Regions from separate parts of the Parageobacillus sp. KH3-4 genome, predicted to be linked through region 3. Evidence: riboswitches for the same ligand, from Rfam matches in the RefSeq annotation. Region 3 holds a riboswitch; each other region holds the start of a gene.
The links. Region 3 has a riboswitch for cobalamin ahead of MWM02_RS10335 ((2Fe-2S) ferredoxin domain-containing protein). Riboswitches for the same ligand answer to the same signal wherever they lie in the genome.
Positions count from the first base shown of each region.

Region 1: another riboswitch for cobalamin. It lies ahead of MWM02_RS15775 (ribonucleoside-diphosphate reductase subunit alpha); the one in region 3 lies ahead of MWM02_RS10335 ((2Fe-2S) ferredoxin domain-containing protein).
Region 2: another riboswitch for cobalamin. It lies ahead of MWM02_RS06465 (ABC transporter substrate-binding protein); the one in region 3 lies ahead of MWM02_RS10335 ((2Fe-2S) ferredoxin domain-containing protein).

Region 1 is NZ_AP025627.1:3,130,234-3,141,128, forward strand. It holds gene MWM02_RS15750 (glycoside hydrolase family 13 protein) at 1-1,301, opposite strand, end outside; gene MWM02_RS15755 (ketopantoate reductase family protein) at 1,437-2,363, opposite strand; gene MWM02_RS15760 (YbdD/YjiX family protein) at 2,455-2,658, opposite strand; gene MWM02_RS15765 (carbon starvation CstA family protein) at 2,651-4,729, opposite strand; gene MWM02_RS15770 (hypothetical protein) at 5,084-5,254, shown strand; cobalamin riboswitch at 5,678-5,875, shown strand; gene MWM02_RS15775 (ribonucleoside-diphosphate reductase subunit alpha) at 6,000-8,285, shown strand; gene MWM02_RS15780 (ribonucleotide-diphosphate reductase subunit beta) at 8,303-9,343, shown strand; gene MWM02_RS15785 (TerC family protein) at 9,358-10,032, opposite strand; gene MWM02_RS15790 (YkvA family protein) at 10,048-10,320, opposite strand; gene MWM02_RS15795 (DMT family transporter) at 10,719-10,895, shown strand, end outside.
Region 2 is NZ_AP025627.1:1,241,433-1,252,327, forward strand. It holds gene nagE (N-acetylglucosamine-specific PTS transporter subunit IIBC) at 1-179, shown strand, start outside; gene MWM02_RS06450 (DUF7916 family protein) at 276-1,193, shown strand; partial or broken gene MWM02_RS06460 (PH domain-containing protein) at 1,491-2,096, shown strand; cobalamin riboswitch at 2,214-2,429, shown strand; gene MWM02_RS06465 (ABC transporter substrate-binding protein) at 2,566-3,522, shown strand; gene MWM02_RS06470 (FecCD family ABC transporter permease) at 3,488-4,540, shown strand; gene MWM02_RS06475 (adenosylcobinamide amidohydrolase) at 4,540-6,024, shown strand; gene cbiB (adenosylcobinamide-phosphate synthase CbiB) at 6,021-6,992, shown strand; gene cobD (threonine-phosphate decarboxylase CobD) at 6,949-8,019, shown strand; gene MWM02_RS06490 (bifunctional adenosylcobinamide kinase/adenosylcobinamide-phosphate guanylyltransferase) at 8,016-8,576, shown strand; gene cobS (adenosylcobinamide-GDP ribazoletransferase) at 8,573-9,346, shown strand; gene MWM02_RS06500 (histidine phosphatase family protein) at 9,319-9,972, shown strand; gene MWM02_RS06505 (bifunctional adenosylcobinamide kinase/adenosylcobinamide-phosphate guanylyltransferase) at 9,906-10,322, shown strand; gene MWM02_RS06510 (cob(I)yrinic acid a,c-diamide adenosyltransferase) at 10,337-10,895, shown strand, end outside.
Region 3 is NZ_AP025627.1:1,998,083-2,008,977, reverse strand. It holds gene pepF (oligoendopeptidase F) at 1-899, opposite strand, end outside; gene MWM02_RS10365 (aldo/keto reductase) at 1,030-1,920, shown strand; gene MWM02_RS10360 (DNA topoisomerase III) at 1,951-4,107, shown strand; gene MWM02_RS10355 (GNAT family N-acetyltransferase) at 4,117-4,557, opposite strand; gene MWM02_RS10350 (glycerophosphodiester phosphodiesterase) at 4,798-5,724, opposite strand; tRNA gene MWM02_RS10345 (tRNA-Gln) at 6,124-6,195, shown strand; gene rraA (ribonuclease E activity regulator RraA) at 6,296-6,790, shown strand; cobalamin riboswitch at 6,839-7,030, shown strand; gene MWM02_RS10335 ((2Fe-2S) ferredoxin domain-containing protein) at 7,156-7,524, shown strand; gene MWM02_RS10330 (energy-coupling factor ABC transporter permease) at 7,551-8,291, shown strand; gene MWM02_RS10325 (energy-coupling factor ABC transporter substrate-binding protein) at 8,295-8,579, shown strand; gene cbiQ (cobalt ECF transporter T component CbiQ) at 8,576-9,292, shown strand; gene MWM02_RS10315 (energy-coupling factor ABC transporter ATP-binding protein) at 9,310-10,128, shown strand; gene cobJ (precorrin-3B C(17)-methyltransferase) at 10,213-10,895, shown strand, end outside.

The DNA of each region.
Region 1 (10,895 bases), 1.1 Mb from region 3:
CATGGCGTTCCTGTCGTAAATCCAGCGTTTGGCGCATCGGACCATTGCATCGGAGTTCGCGAATTGTCGCGTCCTGCCTTCCAAATTACTTCCATTATTTCTTCATGGGAGCGCCCTTTTTCCCGTTCCATCTGGTACATCTTTTTAACCGCAACATCTTTGTAATCGTTGATGCTCGGAAAGCGGACGTTCGTCATGCCGATTTCTTGTCCTTGATAAATGAAAGGAGTCCCTTGCATGAAAAAGTACATCACGCCGAGCGCCTTCGCACTTTCAGTAAGGTATTCCTTATCATTTCCCCATGTTGAAACAGAACGAGGCTGATCATGGTTTTCTAAAAACAACGCGTTCCAGCCGCGGTTTTCCAACCCTTTTTGCCATTTTGTCAACGTGCGCTTTAATCGGCGCACATCCACTCCGCCGTTTGTTCCTTTTTGCCATAGCCCTAAATGTTCAAACTGGAAAATCATATTGAAGATTCCGTTTTCTTCGCCGACCCATTCTTCCGCGTCTTCGATCGTAACACCGTTTGCTTCGCCAACCGTCATAATATCATAGTGCGCAAACGTTTGCATTTTAAGCTCTCGTAAATAATCCATAATCCCCTCTTGGTTCATATGGCCATCAAATGAAGGAACATAGTCAAGCCCTTTCGGATTCGGCAAATCCGGCAATCCCGGTTTTTTCTTGATATGAGAAATCGCATCGACACGGAAGCCGTCAATTCCTTTATCCAGCCACCAATTAATCATTTTATACAGCTCCTGACGCACTTCTTCGTTTTCCCAATTTAAATCCGGCTGCTTCACGTCAAATATATGCAAATAATATTGATCGGTTTTCGGATCATACTCCCACGCCGATCCGCCAAAAATGCTTTCCCAATTGTTTGGCTCTTTACCATTTTTTCCATCGCGCCAAATGTACCAATTCCGTTTCGGGTTATTCCGCGATGAACGCGATTCAATAAACCATGGATGTTCATCGCTCGTATGATTAATGACCAAATCTAAAATCAATTTCATGCCGCGCCGATGAACTTCTTCCAACAGCAATTCAAAGTCTTCCATCGTTCCAAGCTCTTTCATAATCGCGTGATAGTCGCTAATATCATATCCGTTATCGGCATTCGGCGACTTGTAGATCGGGCAAATCCATATAATATCGATTCCCAGATCTTTTAAATAATCAAGTTTCTCGATAATTCCGCGAAGATCGCCAATTCCGTCTCCATTTGAATCCATGAAGCTTCTCGGATAAATTTGATACGCGACTCCCTCTTTCCACCAAGTTTTCTTCAAGGCTGTATCCTCCTCTTTTGTGCATACGTTTTCACTACTAACTGTACACTACATCATGGCAATATACAATCTTTTTTGCACAAAAAGAAAGCAGCCTTCTTTTCGCCCATTTTGAAGGCTGCTCTGTTCCATTTCTTACTCTGCTTTGGAACGGTTCGCCTCATAAATTTTGAGATTATGATACACTGTTTTTAACAGCGGCGTTGCGATGTCGTATTGTTCCGCTAACGAAAGCAAATAGCCTTGCAAATGGTCCGCTTCAATAAGCTGCCTTTTTTCCATATCACGTTGCATCGACGATTTCATCGCCGCTTCTATTTTGTTTAATTGCGCGAGCTGTTGTTCCTCGACATCATCAGCAATCGGCGCGCCATGCGCCCGCATTACTGTTGCGATTTCTTTTAACAATTCGAAAATAATTTCCTGTCCGTACTTTCCCGAACGAATTGGACCAATCGGCGCGCGAAACAACGTTGTCACTCCTGACATTGTCGCGATAAATAAATATTTATTCCACATATCGGTGACAATTCTCCCACTTGAGTGAAAACGGGCGTTGCAGCCGGAAAACAATTGTTCCAACGCCGCAATGCGCTCCGTCCGCTCCCCGGACCACTCCCCAAATCGAACGTCATGGGAAGCACTCGTCTGTACGATTTCTCCATGCTCGTCCAGCGTCGTTTCAATAAAACAAAGCCCTCCTAATACGTTTTCCTTTCCAAACTCATGCCAAAGCATGTCCATATGGGCCATGCCGTTTAACAGCGGTAAAATGATCGTTTTTGTTCCAACATACGGTTTCGCGTCGCGAATTGCTTCCGGCAAATGATACGCTTTATTTGAAAAAATAATGACATCAAACGGCTCCGCTCTTTCTCCCGTCACAAGCAGTTTTGGCTTTAACGCCGCATCTCCGTGAACGCTATGAATCACAAGTCCCCGTTCTTGCAACTGCTTTTTTCTTCGCTCGCGAACGAGAAATGTCACATCCAGCCCTTTTTCCAATAAGCGTCCGCCGAAATAACCGCCGACCGCTCCCGCACCAACAACAAGTATGCGCATCGATGTATTCCCCCTTATAAAACAATTTAATTGTCATATGTCATATCATAAAAAGGAAAAAGGGGAAAAATATTTCCCCCTCCTTCAACCATTAGCAACATCGCGACACTTTCCCGCCTTTACCGTTATAACGCGCTTCCTGCATTTCGCAGAAAAACTCCTTTCTTGATTTGATCGGCTCTCCTGGATGATGCGTTTTCATATGTTCTACATATTTCTCGTAGTTTGGAACACCGACAAGCAAATCAAGAAATTGCTTACGATAAGCCAAAATCGTTTGAACCCACTTACGCATAATGTTTAACCTCATTTCCTCCATTTCTTGGAATGTAAGGCGATTCTTTTAACGGCACATGTTTATTTTGCAATACTTTCACCCACATATTGACGCATGAAATCAGCATCGCGATCACGACAAGCATAAAAATGGCACATAATGTTGCATCAATATAGTCGTTCATAATAATTTGTCGCATTTGCGCTTCATTGGTTGCAGGTGCCAATATTTTCCCTTGATTTAATTCATTTTTAAACATATCGGCATGAGATAGAAAGCCAATTTTTGGATCGCTGTGGAACAGCTTTTGGCACCCGGCTGTCATTGTTACGACTAAAAGCCATGTCGTTGGAATCAACGTCACCCACACATAGGCTTTTTTGCCCATTTTGAACAGCACCGTCGTGCCGAATAACAGCGCAATTCCTGCGAGCATTTGGTTGGCAATGCCGAAAAGCGGCCACAACGTATTAATACCGCCAAGAGGATCGACTACCCCTTGATATAAGAAATAGCCCCAAGCCAATACACATAATGTCGTCGCAATAATATTGGAAACTAACGAATCCGTTTTTCCAAGCGGCTTATAGAAATGGCCGAGAATATCTTGAATCATAAAGCGTCCAACGCGCGTGCCCGCGTCAATTGTCGTTAAAATAAAGAGGGCTTCAAACAAAATCGCAAAATGGTACCAGAACGCCATTAATGTTTTTCCACCAATTACATTGGAAAGAATGACAGCCATTCCAATCGCTAGCGTCGGCGCTCCGCCAGTCCGCGATAAAATCGTTTGCTCACCGACATCTTTAGCAAGTGCTGTAAGCATGTCAGGCGTAACAGTGAATCCCCACGAAGACACGACTTTTGCCGCTTGCACCACATCTTGCCCAATCACCGCAGCCGGGCTGTTAATCGCAAAATAGGCTCCAGGAGTTAACACACACGCAGCGACAAGCGCCATAATCGCTACGAACGATTCCATCAGCATTGCCCCATACCCGATTGGACGAGCGTGGCTTTCTGTTTCAATCATTTTCGGAGTTGTGCCAGATGAAACGAGCGCATGGAATCCAGACACCGCACCGCAGGCAATCGTAATAAACAGAAACGGGAATAAGTCCCCGGCAAACACCGGGCCAGTGCCATCGACAAATTTCGTCAACGCTGGCATTTGCAAATCAGGTGCAACCACTAAAATTCCTAGCGCTAGCCCAACAATCGTTCCGATTTTTAAAAACGTGCTCAAATAGTCGCGCGGCGCGAGCAGTAGCCATACCGGTAATGCCGATGCGACAAACCCGTAAATAATCATCAAAATTGCAATTGTCTCGCCTTTTAATGTAAATATTTTCGCCAACGTCGGGTGTTCAGCGACATGCTGGCCAGCTACCAAAGAAACAATCAGGAGCACAAACCCGATCAAAGATGCTTCCGCAACGCGCCCGGGACGAATAAAGCGCATGTAAATTCCCATCAAAATCGCAATTGGAATCGTTGCGGCAATCGTAAACATTCCCCATGGGCTTCCTACAAGCGCTTTCACAACAACCAACGCTAAAACAGCTAATAAAATAATCATGATTCCTAAAATGCCAAGAGATGCAACAAACCCTGTAACTGGGCCAATTTCTTCCTTCACCATCTCGCCAAGCGATTTGCCGTTGCGCCGCATCGATGCGAATAAAATAATAAAATCCTGGACTGCTCCGCCTAAAACAACGCCGATAATAATCCAAAGCGTTCCCGGCAAATATCCCATTTGCGCCGCTAAAATCGGTCCGACAAGCGGCCCGGCGCCGGCGATTGCCGCAAAATGATGTCCGAATAATACCCATTTGTTTGTCGGGACATAATCTTTTCCGTCATTAAACACTTCCGCAGGCGTTTTGCGGTTGTCGTCAAGTCCAAACACTTTGCGAGCGATAAATTTGCTATAAAAACGATACGCTACGGCATACGTACATACAGCAGCGACAATTAACCAAATCGCATTCACCGTCTCGCCACGGCTTAATGCGAGAACTGCAAATCCTACTGCCCCGAGTGCAGAAATAAGCCCCCAAAGCAAGACCGATTTTAATCCTTTCACACCTTCTCCTCCTTTGTTGTTCGTTCAAGTTCACTACATTAATAATTATATTAACTATTCTGAAAAATTTAAAGAATTATTTTTTTACTGAATATGATAATATTGGCTGATAATTAGCTATCAATCTTCCACCTTTAAACGAATTGTACATTGGCTTCTTTTTGTTCTTTTTAAACAGGGAAAGAGGCAAGTTCCCCACTCCGACCTGCGTAATCCGGTAATAAAATAGGTGATAGCCGAATGAAAAACAGAATCGCACAGTTCGCAAAAAATGTTACTAAAGTTAACCATTAAGGGAGGTAGGTTTTCCAACGAAACAATCAAGCAAATTATTTTAGAAAAGAGTTAGGGAACGTGAAGACAGCAGAACAGTGGTTGCGGAGCATTGCATTACCTGGATTGGCCAACTTCTCAATAAAAAATATTTCAAAATCACCTGCTTATTTGTCGGAATTGCTCATTAACGTACAATCGCGATTCAATGAAGCGATTCGCTTAAGCCCTTTAGGAAACAACAAAAAGTGATGATGCCGTTGATTTCCAAACAGTTAATGTTCTATCTATGTTTGTACTTTTACGCATGTGGAATGCAGCAACAGAGGCAGAAGTGGGACAGCCCCTACTCCTTTCTCCCTTTTGTGTTTTCCGCTTATTTCGTCACGATCAGTCTTATGTATTCCGCGCATATTGAAATTTTCAGAATCGTTTTGGACCTATTTAGTTCCCAATGCTTTTTGTCATTCCTGGGATACGCACGGATTGTTGTTTCAATTGTTGTTACTAAAATTTCGCGGTTCTTGCAAATGAGAATTTCTTGTTCGAAAAGCATTTCTTTTTGTGCCCGAATAAAAAACAGTTGAATTTACCGACGTTTTATTATATGATTGTACCAGCAACAACAAAATACTATATATTGTGTTTGTTTCTAAAAAACACAACTAAATATAGTATAAAAACCGCAAGCAATGGTGTCCATCCGGACTTAATAGGGAATCTGGTGAGAATCCAGAACTGCCCCCGCAACTGTATGTGTGGACGAAATGGAACATCCACTGTATGTGAAAGCTCATTCGGGCGCACATATGGGAAGGATCCAGAGTAGGATGAAACACGAGTCAGGAGACCTGCCTTGCTTGTTTGCGTTTCATGTTCTCCGGGGATCGAGAAGATGAAACGATGGTTTAAAAGGGCTTCTTTTCCCCTTTTTATGCTGTCGTTTCATCCACTCGGTCCGAGTGGATTTTTTTATGGAAACAAGGAGGAAAAAACAATGGCATTGAATACAAAAACCACCATTATTACGCTAGAAAACGGGCAAACTAAACCGTTTTCTCGCGAACGTCTTATTTCATTTATCCGCAATATAACAAAAGACTATCCGCATCTACAGGCCGGCGACTATATGGAGCGCATCATCCGCATTATCGAAAGCAAAGATACGCTTTCTGCGGAACAAATCACGAATTACTTAATACTTGAAGGTCTTTCCTATATTAGTGAGGCAGAACCAGAATGGACGTTTGTCTGTGCCCGCATCTATTTGCAAAAACTATACAAAGAAGCGGCCAAACAACGTGGATATGACGCAAAACAACGCTACGGCAGCCTGTACGAGTTAATAACAACGCTTGTTTCTAAAGGCGTGTACGATCGCTCTCTTCTTGATGATTACTCAAAAGAAGAAATCAACGAGCTTGGAAAACTTATTGATCCAGACAAAGACAAGCTGTTTACATATATCGGCCTTCGCACGCTCGCGGACCGCTACCTGGCCCGCGATTACGACCGCAACTTGTACGAACTGCCGCAGGAGCGTTTCCTTATCATCGCAATGGCGTTAATGGCGAAAGAGCCGAAACATCGCCGTTTTGCGTTCATTCAAGAAGCGTATTGGGCGCTAAGCAACTTGTACATGACCGTCGCCACGCCGACATTAGCAAATGCCGGAAAAAGTTATGGACAACTGTCAAGCTGCTTTATCGACACTGTCGATGACAGCTTGCAAGGGATTTACGACAGCAACACCGACATCGCCAACCTTTCCAAATCCGGCGGCGGAATCGGCGTCTATCTCGGCAAAATCAGAAGCCGCGGCAGCGACATTAAAGGCTTTAAAGGTGTGTCGTCCGGCGTTATTCCATGGATGAAGCAACTCAATAACACCGCTGTCAGCGTTGACCAATTAGGGCAGCGAAAAGGAGCGATTTCCGTCTATTTAGACGTTTGGCACAAAGACATTTTTGCTTTTTTGGATGCGAAATTAAACAACGGCGATGAGCGGATGAGGACGCACGATTTATTCACTGGCGTCTGCATTCCTGATTTATTCATGGAGCAAGTTGAAAAACGAGGCGACTGGTACTTGTTTGACCCGCATGAAGTTCGCAAAGTGATGGGATTTAGTTTGGAAGATTTTTATGATGAGGAAAAAGGAAGAGGAAGCTTTCGCGAAAAATATTGGCAATGCGTTCAAGAAGAGCGCCTTTCGAAAGAAAAAGTGCCAGCGATTGAAATAATGAAAAGCATTATGCGCAGCCAATTAGAATCGGGCACACCATTTATGTTTTACCGCGATGAAGCGAACCGAAAAAATCCGAACGCCCATCTCGGCATGATTTATTGCAGCAATCTTTGTACAGAAATCGCGCAAAACCAAAGCCCGACCATCGTTGAAAAACAATATACGAAAGACGGAAAGATCATCATTGAAAAAATCCCTGGCGATTTTGTCGTTTGCAATTTGTCTTCCATCAATCTTGCCCGCGCTGTTACCGACGATGTACTCGAACGGCTTATCCCGATTCAAATGCGCATGCTCGATAACGTGATTGATTTAAATAAGATCCCGGTATTACAAGCGCAGCTTACCAATCAAAAATACCGCGCCGTAGGGCTTGGCACGTTTGGCTGGCATCATTTACTTGCGTTAAAAGGCATTCGCTGGGAATCGGATGAAGCAGTTGAATACGCGGACAAACTGTATGAAAAAATTGCTTACTTGGCCATCCAATCTAGCATGGAGCTCGCAAAGGAAAAAGGAAGCTATCCGGCTTTTCCGGGTTCCGACTGGCAGACGGGCGCTTATTTTGATAAACGCGGATACCGCCGCAACGACAACGTCGACTGGGACACGCTGAAAAAACAAGTTGCCAAATATGGCATGCGCAACGGCTATGTGATGGCAATTGCGCCAAATGCTTCGACTTCAATTATCGCCGGCAGCACTGCCAGCATCGACCCGATCTTTTTAAAAGTGTACGCAGAAGAAAAGAAAGATTACAAAATTCCAGTTACCGTGCCTGACCTAAACGCCGAAACAACGTGGTATTATAAATCGGCGTACCATATCGACCAGCATTGGAGCATAAAACAAAACGCAGTGCGTCAGCGCCATATCGACCAAGCGATTTCATTTAATTTCTATGTCATGAATACGATCAAAGCAAAAGAGCTGTTGGATCTTCATCTCACCGCCTGGAAGTCAGGATTCAAAACAACGTATTACGTCCGCTCTACTTCCAGCACCATCGATGAATGTGAATCATGCGCAAGCTAATGACAGGAGGAAGAAATATGGCACATCCATTAATGAAACGGGTCATTATGGACCCAGAAGCGCCAAACCGTTCTACAAGAATCATCAACGGCAAAAGCTCAAACGTCCTGAATTGGGATGATATCGCCTATCCTTGGGCGTACGCCAAATATAAACGAATGCTGGCAAACTTTTGGACACCGTTTGAAATCAATATGTCCCAAGACGTTAAACAATTTCCGCTTTTAACAGAACGCGAACAGGACGCGTTTTTGAAAATCATTGGACTTTTAGCGTTGCTTGACAGCATTCAAACGGACTACGCCGGCAGAGTCGCCGATTATATCACTGATTCAAGCATTAACGCGCTTATGATTATGCTCGCGCAGCAAGAAGTTATTCATAACCATTCATATTCTTACGTTCTTTCCAGCCTCGTTCCAAAAAGCAAGCAGGACGAAGTGTTTGAGTTTTGGCGAAACGAACCGATTTTGCGGAAGCGCAATGACTTCGTCACCAACGGCTATAAAGAATTTGCTGAAAATCCAAATGTCGAAAACTTGCTAAAATCGATTGTGTATGACGTTATTTTAGAAGGTTTGTTCTTCTACTCAGGCTTCGCCTTCTTTTATAATTTGGCGCGCAATCAAAAAATGGTCGCAACAAGCACGATGATCAATTACATTAATCGGGACGAACATATCCATGTCGACTTATTTGCAAAAATTTTTAAAGAAGTGTTAAGCGAATATCCGGAATACAATACACCAGAACTTGCTGAATTTGTGCGAGCAACGTTCATCAAAGCAGCGGAGCTGGAAATCGAATGGGCTAATTACATTATTGGCAACGATATCGATGGCATTGATATGCATGATTTGAGCGCCTACATTAAGTTTTACGCTAACGTCCGCGCCCATCAACTCGGTTTTGACCGTCCGTTTGACGGCTACCGGACAAACCCACTGCGCTGGATTAAAGCGTATGAAGAAGTCGACCTTGGCAAATCAGATTTCTTTGAACAAAAATCAAGGCAATATACAAAAGTGAACATCGATAACGGATTTGATGAGTTATAATCAAAAGCCGCCAATCATCCATTGGCGGCTTTTGTTTCTAATTTGTTTTCACCCTTCTTTTTTTTCAATGTGCCAGCGGCAATCACCCCAACAATGACAAGAATTTCAAATCCGTATTTTACAAATGGATTGGCGAAATATTGATCTAAAAATGGCTCATCGACAATCATTTTCGAAGCCGTCCATGCAAGCACTCCCGCTCCGATTGTAATAATAATTGGAAAACGCTCGATCCACTTCAAAATTAACGTACTTCCCCATACCATAATAGGTACGGAAATTAACAATCCTAATATAACTAGCAAGAAACTGCCATGCGCGGCTCCTGCCACCGCCAGCACGTTATCTAACCCCATGAGCGCGTCGGCGATAATAATGGTGCGAATTGCTTCCCATAAGCTTCCTCCCGCTTCGACATCGTGACCTTTTTCCTCAACAAGAAGCTTATAGGCGATCCAAACAAGCAATATACCCCCAACGAGCAGCAGCCCTGGTACTTTTAATAGCCATACGACAAACAATGTCGCAAGCGCGCGGATCACCACCGCACCTACTGTCCCCCAAATAACCGCCTTTTTTTGCTGGTTCTTTGGCAAATTTCGCGCCGCCAAACCAATGACGATGGCATTATCGCCAGCTAATACAAGATCGATAATGACAATCGATAAAAGTGCAGACAAAAACTCCATTTACTATTCCTCCTTTTAAATGCCGTATTTATTTTTTAAATGGGAAGGAGCCATTTTTACTATTTGTTGAAGAATAAACAATAGCACGGCCACATCATCAATGACGCCAAACAATCCAAGCCAATCGGGAATGATGTCAAATGGAAATACGGTATAAATCGATAAAAGTAAAATAGCAGACGTTTTTTTCAACATAGACACTTCTTGAGAACGAAAAAATTCTATTAAAAATGGGATAAATCGGCGAATTTTAACGATGAAACGAAGTCGTTTCCATACTTTCCTCATTATTATCTCCCCTAATCCTAATTTTCGAATCTCCTTTTTATTTTCTCCAATCCCTCCCTTTCTTTGCGAAAATAAAAAGACCTTTACCGATTTGGTAAAGGTCTTTCAATAACAACAGACCTTTACCAATATTGGTAAAGGTCTCGCTAACAACGTTTCCGTTGCCAACAAAGCCGAGGGGGTGACCCTGAACTGACGACTTTGTTGTTAAAGCTACTCCCCTTTAACACAGAAACCACATATTTACTTTTACACTTTTATGATATTTAACTTTTATATACGTTGTCAACAAAAAATTGCTTTTTTATAAAATAACCACTTGGCAATGCTCGTCCATCGCCAATCATATAGAAAAAATATGATATAATGCAGAAAAAATTCACTTGGGAGAGACGAATATGAACAAAAAAGAAATTGCTGCTCTTTTTCTGCTCGCGGCTTTATGGGGAGCCTCTTTTTTATTTATGCGCATCGCCTCCCCTGCCATCGGTCCTGTGCTTACGATCGAGCTGCGTGTGCTTATCGCTGGCATCGTGCTGTTATTGTATGTATGGATGTTCAAAAAAAGCGTAGAG
Region 2 (10,895 bases), 760 kb from region 3:
CGCAAATTGACAATTGCGTTACACGCCTGCGCTTAAAAGTGAAAGATATGTCGAAAGTCAATGAGGAGGAACTGAAACGGTTAGGTGCCAAAGGCGTTATCCGCCTCAATCAAACAGATGTGCAAGTCATTGTCGGCACCGATGTCGAGTTTGTCGCCAGTGAACTGAAAAAGCTATAACCAAAAGAAAAGCGTTCCAGCTCTTTTCAGCGAAAGGTGAGAGCTGGAATGCCTATTTCAATAGAAATATCATTGTAAATCAAGGAGGAACATGCAATGAAGCGGTTGCTAGACTGTAGCGCCTCGGATTTTCGCCGTATGGACGGAAAAGAGCTGAAGCAATCGATGCAGGCAGCAGAAGGAAGAACCATTGTCGCGGAAGTGATCGGTTCTGTTGCCCCGCTTTATCCGGAGGTGACGAATGCGGAATTGGCCGCGGCGTTTGGCGCGGATTTAATTTTATTGAACATGTTTGATGTGTTCCAGCCGATGGTAAACGGATTGGATACAAAGGAGCCGGATCAAATGGTGGCACGTCTGAAGCAGTTAACGGGGCGGCCAGTCGGTGTCAATTTGGAGCCGGTTGACCTGAATGCGAAGCAGCTAGAGAATCTTGCTTCTCTTCCAAAAGGAAGAATGGCAACAGAAGAATCATTGCTAGAAGCAAAACGTCTAGGTTTTGATTTTATCTGCCTAACCGGAAATCCGAAAACAGGTGTAACAAATGATGAAATTATCCGCGCGATTGAAACAGCCCGTGCCGTTTTTGGGGAAGAAGGCCTTATTATCGCGGGAAAGATGCACGCAGCAGGTGTCGCCAACGAAACGGGAGCTAGTATTGTATCTGAAGAAGTGGTTGCGCGTTTTGTTCGTGCCGGAGCTGACATCATTCTTATGCCGGCGCCGGGAACTGTGCCGGGAGCGACATTAGAAAGAACAGAACAACTTGTTCGGATTGCCCATGAACATGGGGCATTGGCGATGCTTACGATCGGCACGAGCCAGGAAGGGGCTGACGAGGATACAATCCGGCAAATCGCGCTCGCAAGCAAAATGGCCGGCGCTGACCTGTACCATATCGGTGACGCTGGCTACCACGGCATCGCTGTTCCAGAAAACATTATGACATATTCCATCACCATCCGCGGCAAGCGCCATACATATATTCGCATGGCGAGGTCGCCGTTGCGATAAAATGAACGGCATTTTTATTTCAAGTGGAAACTTGCCGCCTTTTTGTTGCGCATATTTAACAGAAAGGAAAAATGAAAGGAGACCATCACATGTTTTCCTTATCTTCCTTATCTCCAACTTGTTCCGTTTGTGGGAAGCCGATTGAAAAAAATGAGCCTATCTATGTGCGCATGAGATACCCGTCGTACAGAGGAATGGTAGAAATTACTGCTTTCCTCAAGCATGAAGGAACCATTATTTGCGATGGTTGTTTTTTGCAAGAACAGAATAATCATGAAAAATGAAAGAAGCTGCGCGATGTTTGGAAAAATCGCTGCCGATGTGCGCGGGTTAAGCGACATCGGCCGGTCATTAAGCCGGAAAACTACGATAAAGTCGCTGCCGATGATTGCGTGATGCATGAAGAAAGGGGAAAAGGCTTATTTCTTGATTAAGCCGAAGTCGGATGAGTATTGTTTTGCCAATAAAGCGATGATTCATTTGGATGGCACGAGCACAGCAAGAAAAAAGCGCGTATTGCGCTGCAACGATTATTATAAGCGCCCGATTTCCGAGGCATCGCTTGAGACAGCAAGCACGGTTAATTTGGATGTCGAAACTAAATTTAAAATCCGCGCACACGCTTATTCGATTGACGTTCATAAAAAACGTTTAGAAAAACTAAAAGATTTTTATTGAAAATTGCCGAGCTTTGCCATGAAACCGGAAACGAAGCTGGAATATGCGCAGAAAAGCTTGATGTTGACCGCTAACGTATTTGGGCGCATGAAAAGCGGGACAAATCATGTTTTGGCGGATTTCAAAGCGGTAAATGAACTCGCGTTTCAATGGCCCGTCGATGCGAAAACAAAATATACGGTGAAAGACTTCGGCTTTGTGTTGGAGCGCTACATTGACAATTAAGCTTATCGCCGCCTTGCATAAGGCGGCTTTTTTGCCTGTTTGCAAGCGACGTCTTATTTTTTTATTGCAAAACCTTTTTTCTTCCATTAACATTATAACTGTCAACTGCTCGACAATTTTATACAGCAGCGGCAAGGTGCCAAATAGAGCGGTTCGCTCTTCATGGCTTAATAGGGAATCTGGTGAAAGTCCAGAACTGTCCCCGCAACTGTAAATGCGGACGAAATGAGATGACCACTGTACGGTGGAATGGCAAGCGCCGTTTGCCGTATGGGAAGGCTCAGAGTAGGATGAAGCATGAGTCAGTAGACCTGCCTTGTTCGCTTACTGTTTCCTAATCTTCGGGGGGTGAGATGAGGAAACGGCAACGGTGGCTGCTTTCGTGTGCACATTTATTGCCGTTTCTCGCTCATTCCGCGGTAGGAATGGGTTTTTTTATTTTATATAAATAAAGAAGGGGGAACAAAAGATGAAAAAATGGAAACGGTATGTGCTGCTATTTGTATTTGCGCTGGCATTCGGCCTCTTATTCGGATGCAGCGGGGAAAACGCAAGCAAAGAGCCTGCCAAAAAAGAGGAGCCGAAAGCGGAGCAAGCAGCGTTTCCGGTAACGGTGAAAGATGGATCAGGGGAAGAAGTGACGATTAAGTCGGAACCGCGAAAAATCGTTTCTTTAATCCCAAGCAACACGGAAATCGCCTATGCGTTAGGATTAGGCGATAAAATCGTTGGCGTCAGCGATTTTGACAACTATCCGGAAGATGTGAAAAAGAAAGAAAAAATCGGCGGAATGGAGTTTAATGTGGAAAAAATCATTTCGCTGAAGCCAGATTTAGTGCTTGCTCATGCGTCAGGCGCGCATAATTCAAAAGACGGGCTTCAGCAATTGAAAGATGCAGGCATTACTGTATTAGTTGTCAACGATGCGAAATCATTTGCGGACGTATATGATTCCATCGAGCTGATTGGCAAAGCGACTGGAACTGCCGATAAAGCGCAGGAAATCGTGAAAAATATGAAAACAAAATTAGAAGGGATAAAGGAAAAAGCAAAACAAATAAAAGAGGAAGATCAAGCCAAAGTATGGGTGGAAGTATCGCCGCCGCCACAAATTTATACCGCCGGAAAAGGGACATTTATGGATGAGATGCTTCAAGCGATTTCTGCGAAAAACGTTGCCGGTAATTTAGAAGGGTGGCCGATGGTCACAGAAGAAAAGGCGGTCGCGTACAAGCCGGATGTCATCATTACCACATACGGCGGAGCGAAGCAAGTATTGAACCGTCCTGCTTGGAAAGATGTCCCGGCGGTGAAAAACAAACGGGTGTATGATGTAAATACAGATTTAGTAAGCCGTCCGGGCCCACGCTTGATCGAAGGAGTAGAGGAACTTGCAAAAGCAATTTACCCAGATATTTTCCAGTAATATATGGATGTATGCAGTAGCAATAACGATCGTTATCATTTCGCTCTTGCTAGGGATATCGATAGGTTCTCTATCGATTCCCTTTTCTGCTATTATGAAGATCTTTTTATCACAATGGTTTGGATTAACATTGCCGGACGATGTTCCTAGGGATTTTGTGCAAATCGTGATGGCGATCCGCCTTCCCCGCGTGGTTTTGGCGTTTTTCGTAGGCGCTTCGCTCGCCGTCGCGGGAGCGGCGTTTCAAGGATTATTAAAAAACGCGCTTGCCGACCCGTATACGCTCGGCGTGTCGTCAGGCGCTTCTGTCGGCGCGGTTTTTGTCATTTTTTTCAACATTCAATTGCCGCTGTTTGGCACATTTACGCTTCCCGTTGTCAGCATTGTCTTTGGCCTTGCGACGCTCGTGCTTGTTCTTTTGTTTGCGCGGGCGGTGGAACGAAAAATGTCCGTAGAAACGATCATTTTAGTTGGCATTATGTTTGGGGCGTTTTTCAGCGCGCTTATTTCCTTAATGATCGCGCTGACCGGGGAGGAATTGCGGCAAATTATTGCATGGCTGATGGGAAGCGTGGCGATGCGCGGCTGGAAGTATACGATGATGATGCTTCCGTTTTTTCTCGTCGGGGTAATGTTGCTGCTTTTCAATGCGCGCGAACTGAACGCCTTCGCTTTTGGAGAGTCGGCCGCTATGCACATCGGGGTCGATGTGGCGAAGCGAAAAGTGATGGTTTTAACCGGCGCTTCGCTGCTAACCGGCGCGGCGGTGTCGGTTTCTGGGACGATCGGTTTTGTCGGATTGGTCGTTCCCCACATGGTTCGCCTTGTCTGCGGCCCGAACCATCGTCTCCTTTTGCCGCTTTCCTTATTGTACGGCGGCGCGTTTCTCGTTCTTACTGATTTGTTGGCACGCACGATTATTTCGCCGAGAGAACTGCCAATCGGCGTGATTACGTCATTGATTGGCGCTCCTTTATTTGCATTGCTATTTTTTCGAAGAATGAGAAGAAAGACGTGATGAATGTGCTTGAAGTGAACAACGTGTCTTACCGCTATCATCGCAAACGGGTTCTTCATAATGTGACGTTTACCGTAGCGAAAGGTGAAATATTTGGGGTTTTAGGGCCGAACGGAAGCGGGAAAACGACGTTATTGAAGCTATTAAGCAAAGAGCTGCCGTTACAAAGCGGCAGTATTGCGGTGAACGGTCGGCCGCTTCGCTCTTTTTCGCAAAAAGAATGGGCGCGCTTTGCCGCAGTGCTTCCGCAAACAATGGATGCGGCGTTCGGATATACGGTCAAAGAAACGGTGGAACTTGGACGATACGCTCATCAAAGCGGCCTATTTCCAACATGGACGGCAGAAGATGAACAAGCGGTGAAAACGGCAATCGAAGAAGTGGGGCTAACGGAAAAGGCAGAAGAAGGAATTGACCGTTTGAGCGGGGGAGAACGTCAGCGCGTTTATTTAGCAAGGGCGCTTGCGCAGCAGCCCCGGCTTTTGTTGCTGGACGAACCGACGAATCATATGGACATTACCCAACAAATAAAGCTATTGGACCAGCTTGTCCGATGGGCGAAAGAAAAAATGCTCACCGTTGTTGCGATTTTTCATGATATCAACATTGCTAGTTTATATTGTGACAGGCTTTTAATGCTAAAAAGCGGCGAGGTAGTTGCACTAGGGGCACCGGAAGAATTGATGGAGCGTGAACTGTTAAATTCTGTATTCCAAGCGCCGGTAAGCAGGCAAGCGCATCCGACCGTCTCCAAACCGCTCATGGCGTTTTTGCGCGAATGGGAGTTTCCTCGTTTACAACGCGGCGAACTGCGTGAACGATTCATGTGGAAAATGTTGGAGGACTGCGTCGCCATCAGCGCCTCCTCGCCGCTGAAGGTGTTATCATCAGCGCTTGTCGGATCAGGATTTCAATGGGCGACACATTTTGTCAATCGCCAAGTTTCCAAAGATTATGATTGCAAAGATGCGGAAGCAGAGATGAAACATTATTTGCGGCGCCGCGGCTTTCCCGTCCAACAAACGATTGGAATGATGACCGCTGTTTCGGTCGAAGATGCCGTTTGCATGTATGAAAAACACGACGCGTTTTCTGTATGGACCGTCGTGACCGCTGGAGTGGGAAACGCCGTCGATGCCGCACAGGCGTGGAAACGGGCGCGGTTCGATCAAAAAATTGGCACAATCAACATTATCGTATTCATTGACGGGAATTTAACGGAGGCAGCATATGTGCAAGCAGTAATGACGGCGACGGAAGCGAAAACAAAAGCGCTATACGATGAAAAAATTATCGATCCGGAGACAAACACTTATGCAACAGGAACATCGACGGATTGCATCGCGATTGCTGCGACGCAAACAGGGAAAACATTTCCATATGCTGGAACGATCACGCCGCTTGGGAAAGCGATAGGGCGCACCGTTTATGAAGCGACAAAAGAAGCGTTGCGCCGCTATCAACAGCGGAGGGGATCGTCGTGAGCCATCTTTTCGCGATTGCGCTGGCATTGTTGCTTGATGTGCTGATTGGAGACCCTCGTTGGCTCCCGCATCCTGTGCGCGCGATCGGATCGTTGATTGCTTTTTTGGATCAACGACTGAATCAAGGGCGGTATCGGCGCGCAAAAGGAATCGTCGCCGCCGTGGCGGTAACGGGAATCGTCTACGGCCTGTCGTTTTTTGCTGTATATATCAGTTATTCGCTTTCGTCGCTGTTTGGCGTGATCGTCGAAGCGGTCCTGATTTTTACGGCGATCGCCGCGAAAAGCTTGCAGGAAGCTGCCTGGAATGTGCTCATTCCTTTGGAACAGGGAGACATGGAAAAAGCGCGGCGCGAATTAAGCATGATTGTCGGCAGGGATACAGAAAATTTGGGAGAATCGGAAATCGTGCGCGCTTGTGTGGAAACGGTGGCGGAAAATACGAGCGATGGCATTACCGCGCCGCTGTTTTACGCTTTCATCGGCGGTGCGCCGTTGGCGCTTTTTTACCGGGCCGTGAACACATGCGATTCGATGCTCGGTTACAAAAATAATACGTATCGCGAGTTTGGCTGGGCGTCCGCTCGTTTGGACGATGTTGTTAACTACGTGCCGGCTCGCCTGACGGCGATGGTGATGGTATTGGTTCATGGCGGAAGGCGAATGCGCCATTGCTTTCGGGTGCTTTTTCGCGACGCCCGCAAGCATCCAAGCCCAAACAGCGGGTGGCCGGAGGCGGCGATGGCGGCGCTTCTTGGCGTGCAGCTTGGCGGAACGAATACATATAAAGGAATCGTTTCACACCGTCCGACGATCGGCGATCCGCTCATTCCGCTGAAAAAAGATCATATTCGCCAAGCGGTGCGGATCATGCTCGTGACGGTTTTATCGTTTGCGATATTGCTTTTTATAGGGGGGATGATGATTGAATTTGCCAGCGCATGGCGCAAATCCTCAGCAATTGTATAAGCATCTTGGGATTCCGGCTCCGGCGGCGTACGTCGACTTTAGCGTCAACACCAATCCATATGTACTGCCGTTGTCCCTTTGGCCGACACAAACCGATTTTTGCCGCTGGGCGATGGAATATCCGGATCCGGACACCTCGCAATTGGTTGATTTGCTGGCGCGCGCCGAAGGAATTGCCCGCGAGCGAATCTTAATGGCCAACGGCGCTTCGGAATGCATTTATTTGCTAGGACAGTTGTTTTCTCAAAAGCGGATTGGCATCGCCGAACCGGCGTTTTCTGAATATCGCCGTGCTTGTAAAGCGCACGGCTGCAAGATCGTTTCGCTTGTCTCAAATGAAGAGAGAAGCTGGAAATATGAATTAAGCGAGTTAACGATGTTATTAAAGGATGTTGATGCTTTCTTTTTATGCCATCCAAACAATCCAACGGGAACGGTAATGACCGAAGAAGAATTGTATGAATTGCTTATGGCGGCGGAAAAGGCGAAAACGTTTGTCGTCATCGATGAAGCGTTTTACCATTTTTGGGAGGATGGATTTACCGCATTGCAGTGGATCGATCATTTTTCCCATCTGATCGTTCTGCGGTCATTAACGAAGATTCATCATTTGGCAGGGGCGCGCATCGGCTATATGGTTGCCAATGAAGAGATCATCGCGCAAATAAAAGCGCTGCAGCCGCCATGGAGCGTAAGCAAGGTTGCCCAGCAGCTGGCGTTGCATTTTTTGCCAATGGACGAGTTTGTTGCGCAAACAAAACGGATGATTGCCGCTGAACGAGCGCGGATAACGGAGGTTTTGCGGGAGTATGGGTATTACGTTTCGCCGTCCGTCGTCAATTTTTATTTATTGCGGCTGCCGAACCGTTCCACTGAAGCGCTGTTTTATCACTTATTATGGGAAGGAATTGTACCGCGCCATACGATAAATTTCCGCGGCCTTGACGGCAAGTATTTGCGTTTAGCGGTGAAAACGAAGGAAGAAAACGATCAATTGCTGCACGTGCTAAGGCGGTGGGCGCGATGATTGTGTTTATTAGCGGCGGCGTCCGGAGCGGGAAAAGCCGAATTGCTGAAGCTTATGTACAAAAGCTGGCATCGCCGGAAAGTGCTTTACACTATATCGCAACGGCACAGGCAGCTGATGATGAAATGAAACAGCGGATTGCTCATCACCAAAAGCGGCGGCAGAAACAAGCGGTGAAATGGACGACATGGGAACAGCCGGTGCGGCTGGCCAAACTCATTCCTGTTTTCACAAAAAACGATGTCGTCTTGCTTGATTGTGTAACGAACTGGCTTGCCAATGAATTGTTTGCCGATGAAGGCTGGCAAAAGGAAACGGTTTGTTTTCGAAAGGCAAGGCAAATGTGGGCGACGCTGCAGCAATTAGAGAAAGCGAGCAGAGCGCTGATTATCGTTTCCAATGAATTGTTTTCGGGAGGGGTGCCGGATGATTTAGGGACATACCATTTTATGAAAATGCTCGGCTGGCTTCATCAACAAATTGTCGCTAACGCACAAGTTGCCATTTTAGTACAAAACGGCGTCGCCGTTGTAAAAAAAGGAGAATCATGCTTATGAAAGCAATTTGGAGCGGGTTTTTATTGTCTGTTCAATTTTTGACGGTAATCCCGATTCGGAAGCAAATTGATTGGAACGATGCGACAGCACGCTGGTCTGTCCGCACGTTTCCGCTTGTCGGAGCGCTGATTGGCGGCGTTGAAGCGTTGGCGTATTTCGTTTTTTCTTCCTTTTCTTCGTTTTCACCGTTGTTTCTTGCGCTTTCCCTCCTGTGGCTATCTGTTTGGCTTGCGGGAGGGTTGCATGCCGATGGTTGGATGGACGTAAGCGACGCATTTTTTTCGTATCGGGATATAAAGCGCCGCCAAGAAATTATGAGCGATTCGCGCGTCGGGGCGTTTGCTGTATTATCCATTTTATGTTTGCTTTCGTTTCGCTTTTTATTCATATTTGAAACAATACGCTCCCACCTTGACGTGTTTCTCATTGTTGCTATTCCGCTGCTTTCAAGAATCGCAATGACATGGCTGCTTATCTATGGAAAACCCGCGAAACAAACCGGCATGGCGGCAGCCTTTCGGGAACATATCGAACGCCGTGACGCATATGTGGCGGTTGCTATCGGCGGTTGCTTGCTTGCGAGTGTATGCATCGCGGCCGTTTCTGTTTTCGAAACGGTGGTTTTGCTTGTTGGTGGAACGATGTTTGCCGTTTTGGTTGCACGTTTGTTTTTTGAAAAACAGTTTGGCGGCATTACCGGCGATACGCTTGGAGCATTTGTTGAGGGGGTGGAAACGTGGCTATGGTTGATGATTTGGCTATTACGCTAATCCGTCACGGGATGACGCCGGAAAATAAAGAAAAGCGATATATCGGACACATGGACGTGTCGCTTGCCGAACCGGAAAAAACGCGGCTTCTCCAAGCAGACTTGCCGCTTTTTAAGCCTGTCGATTTGCTTGTGTCAAGCGATTTGCTCCGCTGTAGGCAGACGCGCGAGCTTTTATTTAGAAACTATGGCGGTGACAAATATGAAATGGCGCAATGGCGGGAAATGCATTTTGGCGATTGGGAAGGAAAAACGTTTTTAGAGTTGAAAGAAATAAAAGAGTACCAACAATGGCTGAGCTCGCCGCTAGTGATGGCGCCGCCAAACGGAGAAAGCTACCAAGCTTTTTGCCAGCGGGTGGAAGAAGCGCTTGAACAAACGATCCTGCTTGCCGAGCAAGCAAATGCAAATCATGTCGCCGTCGTTACGCATGGCGGCCCGATTCGTTGCGTATTGGAGCGCTACGCTCCGCAAAAGCAGCCGTTTTGGGAATGGATAGTGCCGTTTGGCGGCGGATTTACCTTGCAATCGACACTCGTGAGATGGAAGGAGAAAAAACGATGCATTTCATTGTCGGAGGTGCTTTTCAAGGAAAACGAAAATGGGCGCGCGCTTACTACCGGATAGGAGAACGGAACGATGTCGTTTGGTATAACGGATATGAGCGCGAATATGGCGAGCCAGATGCGAATATAATCGAACGAGTCGTTGTATTGGAAGGATTGGAAGCGGCGATTCGCCGCATTCCAGATGTAACGTATTGGAAGCATATGTTTCAAAAGTGGCATGAGTGGGAACAGCAAGGTGCCGGCCGAACGGTTGTGTGGATTGGCACCGACATTACGCAAGGGGTTGTTCCAGTAGAAAAAGAAAAGCGGTTATGGCGCGATGTAACCGGCTGGTGCTATCAGCAACTGGCGCAGCTCTGCGACCGCGTCGATCGCGTTTGGTGCGGATTAGCAGAACGAATGAAATAAGGGGGAGAAATGATATGAAGCTATATACGAGAACAGGCGATAAAGGGAAAACGAGCTTAATTGGCGGGCGTGTCGATAAGGACCATCTGCGCGTGGAGGCATATGGTACACTAGATGAAGTGAACTCGTTTGTCGGGCAGGCGCTGGCGCTGTTAGATAAGGAAAAATTTCCAGATATTTGTGCGGAATTGCAGAAAATTCAACATGAATTATTTGATTGCGGCGGCGATTTGGCGATTGTAAATGGAAAGCTTCCGTATAAAGTAACGGCGGAGATGGTGACGTTTTTGGAAACGCGCATCGATGAATATGTCAAAGAAGCGCCGCCGCTGGAAAAATTTATTTTGCCCGGCGGCTCCCCGGCTGCAGCGGCGCTCCATGTTGCCCGCACAGTAACAAGAAGAGCGGAACGATGCATCGTTTCATTAAGCAAAGCAGAGCCGATGAACGAAATCGTGCTGCAATACGTGAATCGTTTGTCTGATTACTTTTTTGCGGCCGCCCGCGTCATTAACGCGCGTTTAGGAGTAAAAGACATCGAATATGAACGGAGCGCGATCGTGTTTCGCGACA
Region 3 (10,895 bases):
TCGACATAGCGGTGCAGTGATGGCAGATGATCGTTTACGGTCGAGATAAGATTCGTAAACACTTGTTTTGGCACATCATCGGCTGACAGTGCTGCCTCGAGGCCAGATCGATATTTTCGCGCTTTCGCGTACAATTCGTCCGCTTTCACCGAAGCGTATAACGTGGCGGCCGATGTGTTTTCGATCGCTTCATAGCTTTGAAAACGCGTTTGAAACGCCCGCTTGCGGTAGCTGCGGTCTGGATGTTCAAGCGCTTTTGTATAGTTTTCCTCTGTCAGCGAAACCGTTTTCCCGTCCGGCGTGCGAATGGAAGGAGGCTCATAATCGCCGCGCGCGGCATTGTTATAAATGTTTTCCGGATCACTCATGATTGGGGAGAGCTTGGCGAGCAGCTGTTCCTCTTGTTTGGAAAGCGTATGTTTTTTTTGTTCGCGTAATTCTTTAAAATAATAGCGGTATTGCTTAAGTGCTTTGCTTTTTTGCAGCTTGGCAAGCGTCTGCTCGGAAAGCGACAGCAGTTCCGGCTCGATAAACGCTGTTTTGGCTGCATATTCGGAAATAAGCGCCTCCACTTTTGCTTTCAGCCGCGCCGCAGTCTCATCTTCTATATTTAAATCTTGTTTTAAGTGAGCATAAAGCGACAATTTTTCAAGCTTTCGTGCTATCCTTTCATTAAGGGCAAACAGCTTGGAGACGTTGGCGGCGCTCTGAAGCTTTCCTTCATAGGCGGACAGTTTTGGCAGCGCATCGGCGGCTGTTTGATAGTCGCGCTCAAAATCAGCTTCTGACGTGTAAATGTCGGCCAGATTCCATTGGTATTTTGTTTGTGCCGCGGAGGCGTTCGATGGCGCAAGCAACAGGATGACCGCCAGCCATGCATATAACTGTTTTTTTATCATCTTCCCATTCCTTTCCTGTTTTTCCGTTGTTAAGTAGTATGCGCAAAAAGGGATGGATTACTCGAACAAAAAGGAATAGAAAATCGATGAGAAATGGATAAAGGGCAAAAAAGGAAGAGGAGGACGAGCAGTGGAACGAATCCGTTTAGCAGAAGATTTAACGTTTTCCCGCATCATTCACGGGTTATGGAGACTAGCGGAATGGCATTATTCGAAAGAACAGATATTGGCTCTTATCGAATTTTGTCTCGAACAAGGGATTACGACGTTTGATCATGCCGACATTTACGGGAATTATACATGCGAGTCGCTGTTTGGCGAAGCGCTGGCGTTAAAGCCAAGCTTGCGTGGGCAAATCGAGATTGTTACCAAATGTGGGATTAAGCTCGCATCGAAATACGGCTTGAAGCATTATGATACAAGCAAAGAGCATATTATCGCGTCCGTCCACCAATCGTTAAAAAATTTCCGCACCGATTACATCGACGTGCTGCTTATTCACCGTCCAGATCCGTTTATGAACCCGGAAGAAGTGGCCGAAGCGTTCACTAGGCTGAAAAGAGAAGGGAAAGTGCGCCATTTTGGCGTGTCGAACTTTAAACGTTCGCAATTTAACATGTTGCAGTCGTATTTAGATTTTCCGCTCGTGACCAACCAAATCGAGGTATCGGCTTACTGTTTGGAAAATATCGAAGACGGTACGGTCGATTTATGTTTGGAAAAGCGGATTCCGCCGATGGTGTGGTCCCCGCTTGCCGGCGGGAAAATATTTACGGCGGCGGACGACAAAGCAGTGCGCTTGCGCGCGGCGCTGGAACAAGTTAGAGATGAACTAGGCGCCGAAACGATTGATGAAGTATTATACGCATGGCTGCTTGTGCATCCGGCGCGGATGATGCCAATTGTCGGCTCCGGCAGAAAAGAGCGCATTATTCGTGCAGTGCGCGCGCTTGCACTGCCGCTTCGCCGCGGGCAATGGTTTGAAATTTTGCAAAGCTCGATGGGGCATGAAGTGCCATAATCAGCAACGAACAACAAGGAGAAGTCTGCAATGAAAGTGATCATCGCCGAAAAACCGGATCAAGGTGCGACGCTGGCCTCGATTTTTCAAACGAAAAGGCATCAGGGCTATATCGAAATTTATCCGAACGAATTGTTTCCGAAAGGAGCGTATGTGACGTGGGCGATCGGGCATCTTTTTCAGCTCGTTCCGCCCGAACGGTATCGTCCGGAATGGAAACAATGGAAGCTTGAGACGCTGCCGATCATTCCGGAGCGTTTTCAATATGAGGTAGAAAAAGCGAAAGCGAAGCAGTTCGCGATTGTGAAAGAATTGCTTTGCAAACCGGAAGTGACGGAAATTATCCATGCCGGCGACGCCGGAAGGGAAGGAGAGCTGATCATCCGCAATATTATCCATATGAGCGGTGTGAAAAAGCCGATGAAGCGGCTTTGGCTTTCATCATTGACGCCGAAAGCGATTTACGAAGGATTCCGCCAACTGCTAGACGAAGCAGAAACAAGAAATTTATATGAAGAAGCGTACGCGCGCGCTTGCGCCGACTGGCTCGTCGGGATGAACGCCTCGCGCGTGTACAGCATTTTACTGAAGCAAAAAGGGATGGATGATGTTTTTTCGGTAGGAAGGGTACAAACGCCAACGCTCGCGCTCATCGTAAAACGAGAAAAAGAAATTGAACAGTTTCGCCCTGAACCGTTTTGGGAAGTAGTGGCGACATTTGCCATTGACGGCAGGCAGTACGAAGGAAAATGGGCGAACGAAAAAGGAGAAACGCGGATCAAGGAGGAGCAGCTGGCGCAACAAATCGCCCAGTTTTGCCGAAACAAGCCCGCAATCGTGGGCGAAGTGAAAACAGAGCGGAAAACATTTTTACCGCCGCTATTATTCAATTTGTCCTCCTTACAGGCGACGGCAAACAAAGTGTATCAATTTTCTCCAAAAAAGACGCTCGATATTTTGCAAAAATTATACCAAAAAGGTATCGTGTCATATCCGCGTTCCGATTCCAATTATGTGACAAAAGGCGAGGCGGAAACGTTCCCGGATATTTTGCAAAAATTGCAGGCGTTTCCGGAGTATCAGCCGTTTTTTCCGCTGCCGAATGCATCAATTTTACATAATAAACGTTATGTAAATGAAAAGAAAGTGACTGACCATTATGCGATCATCCCGACGGAGCAGGTGGTTGATCCGGCGAAGTTGTCGGCGGATGAGCGGAAAATTTACGATTTGGTCGTGCGCCGTCTCATTGCCGCTCATTACGAAGCAGCGGTGTTTGACTATACGACCGTCACGACGCTTGTCGATGGGCGCGCCCGCTTTATTTCGAAAGGCAAGCGGCAAATCCAGGAAGGATGGCGGAGAGTCATCAGCCAGCGCGAAGACGATGATGTGGCGCTTCTTCCTTCGCTCCGTGAAAGCGAACGAGGCGATGTGCTGAACGTTCGTGTCAAAGAAGGAAAGACGCAGCCGCCGAAACGGTATACAGAAGGCCAGTTGATTACCTTGATGAAAACAGCGGGGAAATTTTTAGATAACGAAGAATTAGAAAAAGTGCTTGCCAAAACAGAAGGGCTCGGCACGGAAGCGACGCGCGCGGCGATCATTACCATGTTGAAAGAGCGCAATTACATCGAAGTAAAGAAAAATCAAGTGTATGCGACCGACAAGGCGAAAGTGCTGATCGAAGCGATTGGTGATAAAATTTTGGCATCTCCGGAAATGACGGCGAAATGGGAGCAACGCTTAAGCGAGATCGGTGAAGGAAAGGCGGCAGCGGCGCAGTTTATGGAGCAAGTAAAAAAGCTGTCCGCAAAAATTGTCCAAGACGCCGTTGAAATGTCGAAAACATGGGATTTCGCCGGGCTCGATACCGCGTCGATTCAACGGACAAAATCGAAAGCGGCACTCGGAAAACCTGTTGGCATCTGCAAGCTGTGCGGCGGCACGGTCATCGATAAAGGCACGTTTTACGGCTGCGCCAATTATGCCAAGACGAAATGTTCATTTGCGATTTCGAAAAAAATTCTCGGCAAAACGATTTCGCAAGCGAATGTGAAAGAGCTGCTCAAGCACGGCCGAACGAACGTCATTAAAGGATTTAAAAAAGGAGAAAAAACGTTTGATGCGGCGTTAGTGTGGGATGAAAAAGAGAAAAAAATAACGTTTTCGTTTGCGAAAAAATAATCTCCTTCCTCATGGCGAGGGGGAGATTATTTTTTCCATCAGCTGTTCCGGATGTCGCGGCGTCTGAAAGCCAAACTGTTCATATAGTCCGTGGGCGTCTTTTGTTGCCAGCAAAACGCGTTTTACGGCAGCGACGTCCGGGTGCCGCAATATGCATTTCACCAGCCATTTGCCAAGCCCTTGCCCTCGAAATTCCTCATCAATAAAGACATCGCACAAATAGGCGAACATCGCCCCATCAGTAACAACCCGCGCCAATCCGATTTGCGTCTGTCCGTGAAACAATGAAAAGCATAAGGAATGTTCCAAAGATTTTATGATCGTTGCCCTGTCTCTCGTATTCGCCCAATAAGAGCGGGCGAGAAATTCGCAGACGCGGTCGACTTGCACAAGAGCTGGATCGGTGGAAAGCGTAAACGGGCCGTTTTTGTATTGGACGATTTGCAGCAAGTTCGTTGCTCCTTTCGTGCTTTTCCCCATTATATCGATAAAACTAGAAAATGACAATAAGAATTTTATGAATAGAGCCAAAAATTATTCGATTATGTTTATAATGTTGAGAATCAATCCATTATATTATGAGGACAAAAATGATGGGAAAGTTGTTTCTGTTCGCACCGAATGTTTTTTGGTAAGTTGCTGTTTGCCGACGAGCGTGCTTTGGGGTGCATGAATGGTAAAATGGCGAAGCTATTTTTTGTGCAAGCTTGCTAGCCGATCAGGATAGTTTGTAAACATTCCGTCCACGCCTAATGATAATTGTTTGTGCATTTCTTTTTTCGTGTTTATCGTATACGGATGAACAATGAGATGGAGTTCATGCGCTTTTTGCACAAATTCCGGAGTAACGAGCGATTGATCTGGTGCAACTCCTTCAGCGTATTCGGCGGTTCGATCGAGCACGTCATCGAGGTTTCGTCCTTGGATCATGGCGGGACTATACAGTTGAATAAGCGGAATGCCTTTAGGAACGATGTTCTGCAATTTTCGCAAACTCGCTTCGCTGAACGATTGGAAAATGACTTTTCCTTCCTGCAAATATCCGTTCTTTTTTAAAATATCCACCATTTTTTCTTCCATGCCGGAGTAGACATTTGGAGCTTTCGTTTCAATGTATAGAGCGGCTTTCGCGTCTTTTTGTTTCATAAAATCAATCACTTCTTGCAGAGTAGGAATTTTTTCTTTGGCATATTGCTTCTTCGCGTATTCCGGATAAGCGTCGTTAAACCAAGAACCGGCATCCAGCTGTTTAATTTCTGAAAGCGTGAAGTCTTTTATCCGCCAAGGGGCGCGATCGGGGTATGCTTCTTCTGCGTTTGTTGTTCTCGCTAGCGTCGCGTCATGAATGGCGACTAATTCTCCATCTTTCGTCATATGCAAATCTAATTCCACATAGTCCGCTTTCATTTGAATTGCTTTTTTGTATGCCGATAACGTATGTTCTGGTGCATATCCAGACGCGCCGCGATGGGCGATAACAGCGATGTCGTCTGCAATTGGGGGCGGCGTGAACGGTTGCATGCCCAATTTATCGGCAGCCGCGGCGTTGAAGGAGTATGATGCGAGAAAACTGAATAGTATGGAAAGCGGCCAACCAATGATCGTTGATTTTTTCATTTTTTCTTCACTCTCCCTGCGACGATTTTTTCGCTTTCATTGTAGGAAGTGAAGGTAAAGATTAAATAAATGAATATTTAAAGTTTTGTCATTTATGCATAAAGAATGTTTAGTATATTTTTAAAAAATAGTATTTGCTAAATAACATTTTCTATAAATGAAAACTAATAGTATTTTGAAATATTTTTTAACAATAGTGGTATAGAGTGAATTGACAGAGGAAATACTATAAGCGGATGAAATACAGGAAAAACCATTTTGTTGTCCGTTGATTTAAGTTCACCGGATGATAAGCGGAATTTTGCGCTGACTTTATCTAAATGCAGATCATTTTAAAATTTTCCCATGCTGACTCGTCAATCAGTCAATTAAGGAAGAAGTTTCATGAAGTTATTTCGTTGGGCTATAGCCAAGCGGTAAGGCAACGGACTTTGACTCCGTGATGCGCTGGTTCGAATCCAGCTAGCCCAGCTGGAATGCAGGCAAGCAATCGCTTGTCTGTTTTTTTGTGGAAAAAGAAGGAGTTTCGTCAAATATGTCAAATAAAGACGATAGTGGGGAGGGAATGATGGTGAAAACAGCTGATTTATGCGATAAATTTTTTAGCGAGCTTCAAGTTTGCCGGCTGCCGATGCAATCATATGGCGGAAAAGCAGAATTTTCCGGACCGATCGCGACGGTCGACGTATTGGAAGATAATGTGCTTGTGCGCGAGGCGTTAGAAACCGTTCCGGCCGGCACTGTATTGGTCGTTGACGGGAAAGGTTCGCGAAATTGCGCACTGCTTGGAGATCGTTTGGCGCAAATCGCCTGCGATCGCGGACTTGCGGGCGTAATTATCCATGGCTGTATTCGTGATTCTGCAGAGATCGCCAATATGCCGATCGGGGTGATGGCGATCGGCACGTGCCCGATAAAAAGCAAAAAAGAAGGAAAAGGAAAACGGGACGTTGCGCTTGAATTTGGCGGTGTTCTTTGGGAGCCGGGCGCCTATGTATATGCGGATCGCGACGGGATTGTGTTGGCAAAAACGGACTTATTGAAAAAAGTGATTGACGGCGTTTAAAAATTTGTACTACCATGAGTAACAGAAATGTTCCATGAGAAATCAATATCTATGCCAAGCAAATAAGGTGCCTTTCTCATTAGAGAACAGGCTTAAAAGGGAAGTACGGTGAAAATCCGTCACGGTACCCGCCACTGTGATGGGGAGCTTTGTTGCATGATGTCACTGAAGGAAACTTCGGGAAGGCGCAGCAAAGCGATGATCCTAAGTCAGGAGACCTGCCTTATTTGTTCGGACGGATACCTACGGGATTATAGGTAGACGTGCGGGAGAATGGCATACTTTTTTGGCTATATTTGTATGCATTTTTCTGCACCTCTGCGTATAGAGGTGCTTTTTATTTTGCAAAAAAGGAGAGATTGAACATGACAACATGGAACTTAACCGGAACGAAACATCATGTGCTGATTTGCAACGGAGGCAGCTGCATGCGTAAAGGGGGAGAGGAAGTAACACTTGCCATCCGTGAAGAAATTGCGAGGCTGGAGTTAAACGACAGCGTACATACGACGCGGACGCGCTGCAATGGCCGCTGCCAGGATGCATGCGTCGTCATCGTTTACCCTGAAGGCGTATGGTACAACGGGATGACGCCGAAAAAAGCAAGGGAGCTTGTGCGAAGGCATTTACGGGACGGGGAATGGCTGGAAGAAACGATAACGTACCGTTATGAAAAGATGAAGGGATTCATGATGCCAAAACAATCAACGTCCCCTCTAGGAATCTCGAAATGATGCAGAACAGCGGGAGGAACGGAAGCATGAAAAAATGGAAATACGCCCTTTTCCTTTGCGGTTTAGTTGTCTATTTTACTTTTTCTGAAAGTTCATCGGCATTTGCGATGCATATTATGGAAGGATTTTTGCCTGTTAGATGGGTGATTTTTTGGTGGCTCGCGTTTTTGCCATTTTTGATCATCGGTATGCGTTCACTCATCCGGATTACGCGTGAGCATCCGGAACTAAAGCTGCTCATTGCGCTGTCCGGGGCATTTACGTTTGTGCTGTCTGCTTTAAAAATTCCATCCGTTACTGGAAGCAGCTCACATCCAACGGGGGTAGGGCTCGGTGCGGTGCTGTTTGGTCCATGGACGATGGTAGTGATGGGGAGCATCGTATTGCTGTTTCAAGCATTACTGCTGGCACATGGCGGATTGACGACATTAGGTGCGAATGCCATGTCCATGGCAGTCGCCGGCCCGCTTGTGGCGTACGGCATTTATCGTTTCGGGAAAAAGTGGAATATATCGCGGCGTTGGACGATATTTTTCGCTGCATTTTTTTCTGATTTAGCCACATATGTTGTCACCTCATTGCAATTAGCGTTGGCGTTTCCAGATGCGACAGGCGGGATTTTCGCTTCGTTTGTCAAATTTGCCGGCATTTTTGCTGTCACGCAAATACCACTGGCGATTACAGAAGGGCTGCTTACGGTTGTCGTTTGGAATTTCTTATCGACTTACAGCAGCCGGGAACTGACTCAATTAGAGAGGGGAGTGTAAATTATGAAGCGAAGTCTTTTTCTCCTTGTTTTTGCTGTTTTATTAGTAGTGGCACCGTTATTGTTCATTCATCACTCTGATTTTGGCGGCACGGATGACCAGGCGGAAAAAACGATTCAGGTGATCGCTCCTCATTATCAACCTTGGATGGAAACCATATTTGAGCCGCCGGGCGGAGAGGTGGAAACGTTGCTGTTTTCTGTGCAGGCGGCGGTCGGGGCCGGAATTATTGGCTACATTATCGGCGTCTATAAAGGTCGGGAGAACCGAAGAGAGGAATCAAAATGATCCGACAGTTTGACACAATTGCTTACAATAACCGCCTGCGGACAATACGTCCTGAACAAAAAGTGATATTTGCGCTCATATTATTAATGATGGCCATGATAGGTAGTTGGAAAATGCAAGTAATGATAACGATTTGGCTTGCCGCATGGATTATCGGGTATGCACGTGTTTCGTGGAAAGTGTACGCCAAAACACTCGGAGTTGTGGCATTGTTTCTGATGGTGAGTTTTCCAGCTTTGCTTGTTTCCATTGACAGTTCTTTTCATGTTTCTATTGATCGTTCGCAAATTTTTGCCGCGATGTCTTTGCTCTCTCGTTCGGTTGCGGCATGGTCTTGTTTATTTTTCCTGCTAGTGACTACCCCGTTTCCAGAGATGCTGTATGTGCTCAAGCGAATGAAAGTACCATCCGTCATCATTGAGTTGTTATTTTTTACGTATCGGTTTGTATTTGTTTTCGAGAAAGCAGCAGAAGAGCTATATGTAGCAATGAAAGCAAGAAACGGAGGAAACCATTGGCGGCATGGCGGGATGTTGGTGTTCCAGCTTTTTCAAAAAATATGGCATTCCTATGAAGCGCTGCGCCTTGCTTTATGGGCCCGCGGAGTTTCCGATGAAATGGTCTATGTTCATGTGGAAACATACAATGAAAAAAACAAACGTTATCTGTGGGAAGCAGCCATCGGCATAAGTTTGCTTCTATGGCTGGGATGATAGGAGGGCAGCAGACGATGCTGAAAATGGACGAAGTATATTATACGTATCCAAACGGGCCGTGTGTATTGAAGGGGTTAAGCCTTTGTGTCCCCAATGGAAAAAAATGTGCGCTTATCGGTCATAATGGATGCGGCAAGACCACGTTATTTTTACATGCGAACGGGCTGTTGCGCCCCGATTCCGGCGATATCTATTGGAATGGCGAGAAGATGGATTACCGACGTCCAACATTGCAAAAATGGCGGCGGGAAGTCGGCATCGTTTTTCAAAATCCAGAACACCAGCTTGTGGCGCCGCTGGTGCGTGATGAACTGGCGTTTGGCCTGTGCCATTTAGGAATGAAAAAAAGCGAGATGGACGAGCTCATGGAAAAAGCGCTGGACGAGTTTGGATTGCGTTCATGGTTGGACAAGCCTGTTCATCATTTAAGTCTCGGTCAAAAAAAATGGCTGACGCTTGCCGCCGTCATGGTGACGAACCCGAAATTATTAGTGCTCGATGAGCCGACGGCATATTTAGACCGACTGCAAATCGAGAGGTTTGTCGAGAAGATCAACGATATTCATCAAAACGGCACGACGGTTTTGATTGCGACTCATGATTTTGATTTTGTTTTAGAGTGGGCGGATATCGTGTTTGTCATGCATGACGGACAAATTGTCATGCAAGGAGCACCGCAAGAGGTATTTGCAAAGCAGCATCAATTGCAAAAATGGCATCTTGGTGTTCCGCTGCTTGCTTCTGTATGGAAAACGTTGTTTCCACACGAGACACGCATCCCGCGGAATGTGGAAGAAATGAAACAATGGATGAACGCCCAAGCTCCGTATTAGTGAGACAGTGATATAGAGTTCCAGTTTTTTAGGCAAATATGCCCAGTTAACATGAACAAGAAAGATGGAAATTGAGGTGAAACGATGAAAGGGAAATTGCTGATCGTTGGATTTGGGCCAGGCAGCGAAGAACATATGACAAAGCGGGCGCGGGAAGCAATTGAAGAAAGCGACATCGTTATCGGTTATAAGACGTACATTGACCTCGTCGCGGATATAATCGGCGATAAACAAGTGATTAGTACGGGAATGACGGAAGAAGTCAGCCGCGCCCAAGAGGCGGTGAAATGGGCGGAACGCGGAAAAGCGGTCGCCGTCATTTCCAGCGGGGACGCGGGCGTGTATGGAATGGCAGGGCTTGTGTATGAGGTGCTCATCGAAAAAGGGTGGACGCGAGAGAGCGATATCGAAGTGGAAGTCATTCCAGGCATTTCCGCCATTCATTCATGCGCCGCGCTGTTAGGTGCGCCGGTTATGCACGACGCGTGCACGATTAGCTTAAGCGATCACTTAACGCCGTGGGCGCTGATTGAGAAACGCATCGAAGCGGCAGCCGCTGCCGATTTTGTCATCGCTCTATATAATCCGAAAAGCGGACGGCGCACGCGGCAAATTGTCGAAGCGCAGCGGATTCTTTTGCGCTATCGCTCGCCAAGCACTCCAGTTGGATTAGTGAAAAGCGCTTATCGCGCGCGGCAGCATATCGTATTGACAGATTTAGCGCATATGCTCGATTACGATGTCGGAATGTTAACGACTGTCATTAT